Methanococcoides sp. AM1: one gene and its partner. The protein of the gene in region 1 binds, or shares a complex with, the protein of each later gene. Links are inferred from orthologs where the notes say so. Each region holds a gene or a part of one and is shown in the gene's direction. Other genes may lie near its edges. The genes, in order: rnhB and pcn.

Evidence for each region.
Region 2: the proteins of rnhB (region 1) and pcn are in contact, whole or in part, in a crystal structure (PDB 3P83), measured with the Archaeoglobus fulgidus proteins. The link is inferred for Methanococcoides sp. AM1 from one-to-one orthologs. Residues at the interface, in WP_010878125.1 of Archaeoglobus fulgidus: Ala74, Ile178, Ala179, Ile183, Arg190, Ser195, Asn196, Leu197, Arg198, Gln199, Lys200, Thr201, Leu202, Asp203, Phe205; in WP_010877842.1 of Archaeoglobus fulgidus: Val39, Ala42, Asn43, Val44, Ala45, Met46, Leu125, Asp168, Ser194, Asn218, Tyr219, Pro220, Ile237, Leu238, Ala239, Pro240, Arg241, Ile242, Glu243, Ser244.

The regions. Positions count from the first base shown.
Region 1 is NZ_CAAGSW010000004.1:166,541-169,658, reverse strand. Bases 178-2,960 are described here. They hold rnhB (ribonuclease HII), read left to right. Parts: upstream 178-1,138; coding sequence 1,139-1,783; downstream 1,784-2,960. Other genes in these bases: purS (phosphoribosylformylglycinamidine synthase subunit PurS), read right to left, coding at 2,661-2,909; purQ (phosphoribosylformylglycinamidine synthase subunit PurQ), read right to left, coding at 1,965-2,660; E7X57_RS07915 (type II secretion system F family protein), read left to right, coding at 178-1,090. Outside these bases: more of E7X57_RS07915, read left to right, coding at 1-177; E7X57_RS07895 (CDP-alcohol phosphatidyltransferase family protein), read right to left, coding at 2,997-3,118. UniProt on the Methanocaldococcus jannaschii protein: Endonuclease that specifically degrades the RNA of RNA-DNA hybrids.
Region 2 is NZ_CAAGSW010000002.1:340,729-343,961, reverse strand. Bases 223-3,120 are described here. They hold pcn (proliferating cell nuclear antigen (pcna)), read left to right. Parts: upstream 223-1,251; coding sequence 1,252-1,989; downstream 1,990-3,120. Other genes in these bases: priL (DNA primase regulatory subunit PriL), read left to right, coding at 1,991-3,049; E7X57_RS04365 (transcription factor S), read left to right, coding at 853-1,164; E7X57_RS04370 (NUDIX hydrolase), read left to right, coding at 456-875; artA (archaeosortase A), read right to left, coding at 223-389. Also shown: more of artA, read right to left, coding at 1-222; E7X57_RS04350 (cobyrinate a,c-diamide synthase), read right to left, coding at 3,132-3,233.

The DNA.
Region 1 (3,118 bases):
CAGCATTATCACTCCAAGTGAGAGTGGAGAGCCCGATATCCTGCCTACTACATTAGTCCTTGATCATGGTATTCCTCAAGTCCCATCATATCTTGAACCTGTATATAATGAAGCAGGTGAACTGATAGATGAGACTGAAGAAAAGGTTAGGGAGAGGGCATTGTATGAGGATCTTGCAAAGTCTAAAAAATCATTATCATTAAGGGGTTTCTTGCAGAATCCGGTCAAACCGCTGCTAGATCAACCTCTTTATACACTTGCTATTACATTACCAATTGCATTTCTGGTTATTATTATTCCCTTCTGGTTAAACAAAGGAGACCTTTCTGCAACATCAGATATCGTTGCTTTTATTGATGATTATATTGTGCTTGGCCTTTTCCTTGTGATAGTGCCCCTTGCTCTTTTCCATGAGGTTAAATCTCACAGGAAGAAAAGCCTTGAGAAAAATTTCCCGGATTTCTTAAAAAAGCTTGCAAGCACTAACGAGACCGGAATGACACTTCGTGATTCCATAACACTTATGGCAACTTCCGGTAAAGGAAACCTCGGCAAAGAGATCAACAGGATATGGAAGGATATCTTCTGGGGGATGAATGTTAATGATGCTCTCATCAGGTTTGCAAACAGGCTTCGAACTCATGTTATAGCACGTTCAATGACCCTTATTACAAAAGCCAATGAATCAAGTGGTGATGTGGGTGAAGTGCTTCTGGTAGCAGCACGGGATGCGGCATCCGAACAGTCCATGAAACGTGAGCGTTCAATGAACATGATGATCTACATAGTCATCATTTATATTGCATTCTTCGTGTTCGTTGGTGTCATCTATGTTATCTCTACGACCTTCCTGGCCGAGATGGCAAATGCCGGTGAAAAGATGGCTGAATCAGGAACCCAGGCCGGTGGCTTCCTCGGGAACTTTGACCTTGAAGCATACACTCGTTTGTTCATGCATGCTTCCCTTCTTCAGGGATTAAGCTCCGGGCTCATGGCAGGAGCAATGGGTGAAGGTAATGTGCTTTCCGGACTGAAGCATTCAATAATCATGATCACTGTCGGTTATCTTATATTCACCCTGTTCGTATGAGTAGTTGTTCTGCTTTAAGCAGGACAATTACAATGATGGGAGATTACAATGAAGATCGTGGGAATTGATGAAGCTGGAAAAGGTCCTGTAATAGGTCCGATGTGTATTGGTGGTGTGAGGATTGATAAGAGTAAAAGCAATGCTCTTAAGAACCTTGGGGTTGCCGATTCCAAGAAACTTTCACCAAAAAAAAGAGTGCATCTTGCTTCCCAGATCAAGAAGTATGCAGATGACTATTTTGTTTTTGAAGTATCCCCTGATCAGATAGATGAACTTCGTAAACTGATGACCATGAACGAGATCATGGTCCTTGGCTTTGGAAGTGTGATCGAGAATCTTCCGGGTGACGAGATCTATGTGGATGCGGCTGATGTAAAGGAAGAACGCTTTGGTAGACGTCTTCTTGAGAATTATTTAAAAAATCATCCCGACACAACAGCTCCTAAAATAGTTTCAAAGCATGGCGCTGACGATCTTTTCCCGGTTGTATCTGCAGCATCCATTGTAGCGAAGGTCAGGCGCGATGAACTTATTGAAGAGCTCAAAAAAGAGATTGGTGTGGATTTTGGCAGTGGATATCCTTCAGACCCAAAGACCAAGCAGTTCCTGAAGGATTGGTATGATGAGCACGGCTCACTGCCGGATATCGTCAGGCATTCCTGGAAGACTGCACAGAACATCGTTGAAAAATAAGGATGATCTGATTATCAGGAATGGATCAGGCTAGGTCCGACAAGAACAGATCTGGTCGGGCCGGACAATAATAGGTTGTGTTAGGGCAAGGTATACTAGCATAGGTTGTACTAGCTAGAAGACAAAATTAAAGAATAGAAAAGAAAAGAAAAGAAAAGAAGTTGAGTATATTCAGGTAATATTACCTGTTGTTAATATACTCTACCATTGACTGGAACATCCTGACACCATCATCGGAGCCAAGAATGGCTTCAGATGCTCTTTCCGGATGGGGCATAAGTCCCATTACATTCCTTTTTCCGCTCAGTATGCCTGCAATGTTCTCCTGTGATCCATTGGGGTTTACTTCATCGGTCACATTGCCATCTTTATCCACATACCTGAAAGCTACAAGCTTTTCATCCTCCATATTTGAAAGGGTCTGCTCATCAGCATAGAAATTTCCTTCCATATGGGCTATAGGTATTCGGATCACCTCGCCTTCCTTGAAAGCGGAAGTAAATGGTGAGTCTGTGGTCTCTACTCTCAGGTAAGTACCTTCACATCTGAACTTCGGGTACATGTTGGTTGCAAGAGCACCATTAAGTAGTCCTGATTCAGTGAGTATCTGAAAACCGTTGCAAATACCCATTACCGGCTTACCTTCATCTGCCATCTTCTTGATGGAATCCATGATCGGTGTGCGTGATGCGATAGCACCTGCGCGCAGGTAGTCACCATAGGAGAAACCACCGGGTATCACTGCGCCTTCGAACCTGTCAAGGTCATGCTCCTTGTACCATACAAGCTCTGCGTCCACTCCGACAACGTCTTTCAGTACGTGCAAAACATCAAGATCACAATTGCTTCCACCAAACTGAATGATGGCTATTGTCATTTAAGCTTCCCTCATGTCGATGGTGTAATTGTGTATGATCGGGTTTGCGATAAGTTTCTGGCACATCTCATCAACCTTCTTTTCTGCCAGTTCACTGGACTCTTCCTCAAGGTCAATTATGTATCTCTTTGATGTCCTCAGTTCGTTTGTGTGGTATCCAAGGTGCTCTAATGCCCTTTTAATAGTGGTACCTTCCGGGTCTAGCATTCCCGGCTTAAGCTCGATTGTTACTTCTGCACGATATTGCATTTTGATCCTCTGTTTTTGCTATAATGTGATTAGGGGTATAATGGCTATCAAGCAATTAAAAATATCGCTTTAACATCCAACTTTAACTTATAATGTTTGTTTTGCATTCCATATTCTTTGCACAAGGGTAAAGTGTGCAAGTACTGCTATAACGGCTACTGCAATTAAAATATATCCTGTGATTGCACCCACTACCAGTATAATAAGCC
Region 2 (3,233 bases), on another replicon or contig:
CCGGCTGTAGCATTGGTCACATTAGATATGATCCACTGGTTCAGGGAAGGAATGTTCGCGAAAGGGAAGTAGAACAATGAGCCTATTGCCGTTGCGCTCGTAACCATCAGAATGACATTGAGATCCTGACTCCGACCGGATGCCGAAGGTTCCCTGTACTCACGTATCATATTATGTGCCATAAAAAGGCAGAAAGCAGCAATTGCCAGGGTCAGTACTACATTGAAATAGTCACTGATCTCAATATAATGAAGCGGCTGGTATGCCCAATGAAGAGAAAAGAATATCCACCCTACCCCACCTACGAGGAACTTTATTCCTCTTGTTACAGGTATGATCGAGGATAATACCATCAGGGCAACTGCGATCCATAGTACGTTTTCTATCATTATCAAACACCTTTATCACAGGTATCATATATAGTATCTTGCTAATTGTATTAAGGTTTTGTTCAAATGACAGTTCCCACCACCCCCCTGCTCACAGTTGATGCCGTAATCATCTTAAATGGTAAGATTATACTGATAAAAAGAAAGAATCCCCCTTTCAAAAACGGATTTGCACTACCGGGTGGTTTCGTGGAGATAGGCGAGACTACCGAAGCTGCGGCAATTCGGGAAGCGTATGAAGAGACCGGACTATCTATCAATCTTGTTAAATTGATAGGAGTGTATTCAGAGCCTTCGCGTGATCCGAGAGGACATACCGTATCTGTATGTTACCTTGCTATAGGTCACGGCGAACCAAAGGCCGCCACTGACGCAGCTGAAGTAGCCCTATTCGACCTGAAGGAGCTACCAGATATAGCTTTCGACCACCGAAAAATGATTGAAGACGCAGGAGATGATATTAATGGAATTCTGTCCAAAATGTAAGAGCATGATGTTCCCCATCGAAGGCTCATTAAAATGCAAAAAATGTGGGTACACAAAAGATAAGGAAACAAACCCTGAACTTGTATCAAGATCGAACCGTGAAGAAAGAGAGGTCACTGTACTTGAAGGCGACATTGACGAAGGACTCCCCACAACTACAGCAAGGTGCCCTGAATGTGAGAACAACGTAGCATACTGGTGGTTAAGACAGCTCAGATCTGCTGATGAATCCGAGACCAGGTTCTTCAAGTGTACCAAATGCAGCTTCACATGGCGTGAATATGACTGAGGATATGTGTGCAAAGAACAGTGAAAGCATATATACTGTAAATGATATAAAGAAGTTGAAATCGAAACTATTTGGCGGAGAAACAACATGTTCAAGGCGACAATTGATGCATATCTTCTAAAAGATTCAATCGAAACACTATCTGTACTCGTGGATGAAGCAAGATTCAGGATCTCACCGGAAGGAATCGCGGTCCGGGCAGTAGATCCTGCAAACGTTGCAATGGTCAGTTTTGACCTGGCAACTGATGCTTTTGATGATTTTAGTGCAGATGACTGCGAATTGGGATTAGACCTGTCAAGAGTAAGTGACATACTTGCAGTTGCAGACAGGGACGACAAGGTCCAGATGGAACTTGATGAAGATACAAAGAAACTGAAGATACAGATCGGTGGTTTCTCATACACACTCTCACTACTTGACCCGTCAACCATCCGTGCAGAACCAAGGATCCCACAGCTCGAGCTCCCGGCCGAGATCGTTCTCAACGGAAAGGACCTCCAGAAGGCTGTCAAAGCTGCAGAGAAGATTAGTGACCACATGTTACTTGGTGTTGAAGGAGAAAATTTCTTCATGGAAGCTGAAGGCGATACTGACCGTGTAAAACTCACAATGTCACGCGACCAGCTGATCGATATCAAAGCAAATGATACACGTTCACTGTTCTCACTGGACTACCTGTCAGACATAATCAAACCCGCCTCTAAATCCAATGAAGTAACACTACACCTTGGAAAGGACTTCCCGATAAAGATCAACTTCTCCATTGCTAACGGAGCTGGTACTATCGGATATCTCCTGGCACCAAGGATCGAATCTGACTAAAATGGACAGCAGAGATCTCGCCTTATATCCTTTTGTATCCGAGGCATCCGAATATGTCGGTGGCCTCGGTTTTTCACCAGAGAAACTCCTATCCTCCCGCGCACTTGACTCTGCCCGCATGAGAGGAAAGGAGCGTGTAATACAATCATTATCAGGAGAGATCGAAAAACCATCACCTTCGGCTTCGGAAGAGGGAAAGATCCTCACCGAACTTTTGTCATACCCTTTTGCAAGGATACTGGTATCCTGTATCGATGACCAATTCCTGATAAGAAAATATGCACTTGCAGAAGCAAAAGCTGCATACAGGCTTCTTAAGACGCAGCAACCGGAATTCCTACAGGAACTTGGCCTTGATTTCCAGATCAATGCCGAAACCTACGAAAATATGGAATCCCACGATATCCTTTTTGATCTTCATTTTACTGATTACATCAAACTTGCAACTACCTTAAAGGACCTGAACTGGAAACTTGTCAACAGGAAAATGAAAGCAGGACATGTCAGGATCAGCAAGGAAGAGTTTGCACGCCTGCTGCAGGAAGCTATACGCTCACGCATACAGAATGCGCTTCCACTTTCAGTCCCTGAAGAGATCAGCCAGGCATGCACATCATACCTTGCAGAGATCAGCGAGATCCTTGAGGAGAAAAAATCCGATTTCGGCATTGGAGAGTTCCAGAAAGTGGAAAGTGAACTGTTCCCACCATGCGTCGTACAGGCCATAGCAAATGTCAGGGCAGGCGTGAACCTTGCCCATTCGATGAGATTTGCAATGACATCGTTCCTATTGAACATTGGAATGACCGTGGACGAGGTCGTCGCTATGTTCAATGTATCTCCGGACTTTGACGAGGAGAAAACAAGATACCAGATCCAGCATATTGCCGGCTCATCAGGAACATCTTATAAGCCACCATCATGCAATACGATGCGCACATACGGCAACTGCTACAATCCTGATGAGATCTGTAAAAACACAAAGCACCCTTTAGGCTATTACAGCAGAAGGATGTGGATCAAGAACAAAATGGAAAAAGAGAACGAAAAGAAGGCTTGAAGCCATTCTTTTGAACTTTTATAAGGTTCTACCGAGAACCATTTCCTACCATAGTAGCATTATATTCTGTTTTTCTTACGCCTTATTTTCGACTATATTTGCGGCACTGTTCCACAAAACTGTCCACAGGGAAAGAACCTGGATGTGCATGCATATAGCTTGCCAGTGAATTGTGCTCTGTGAT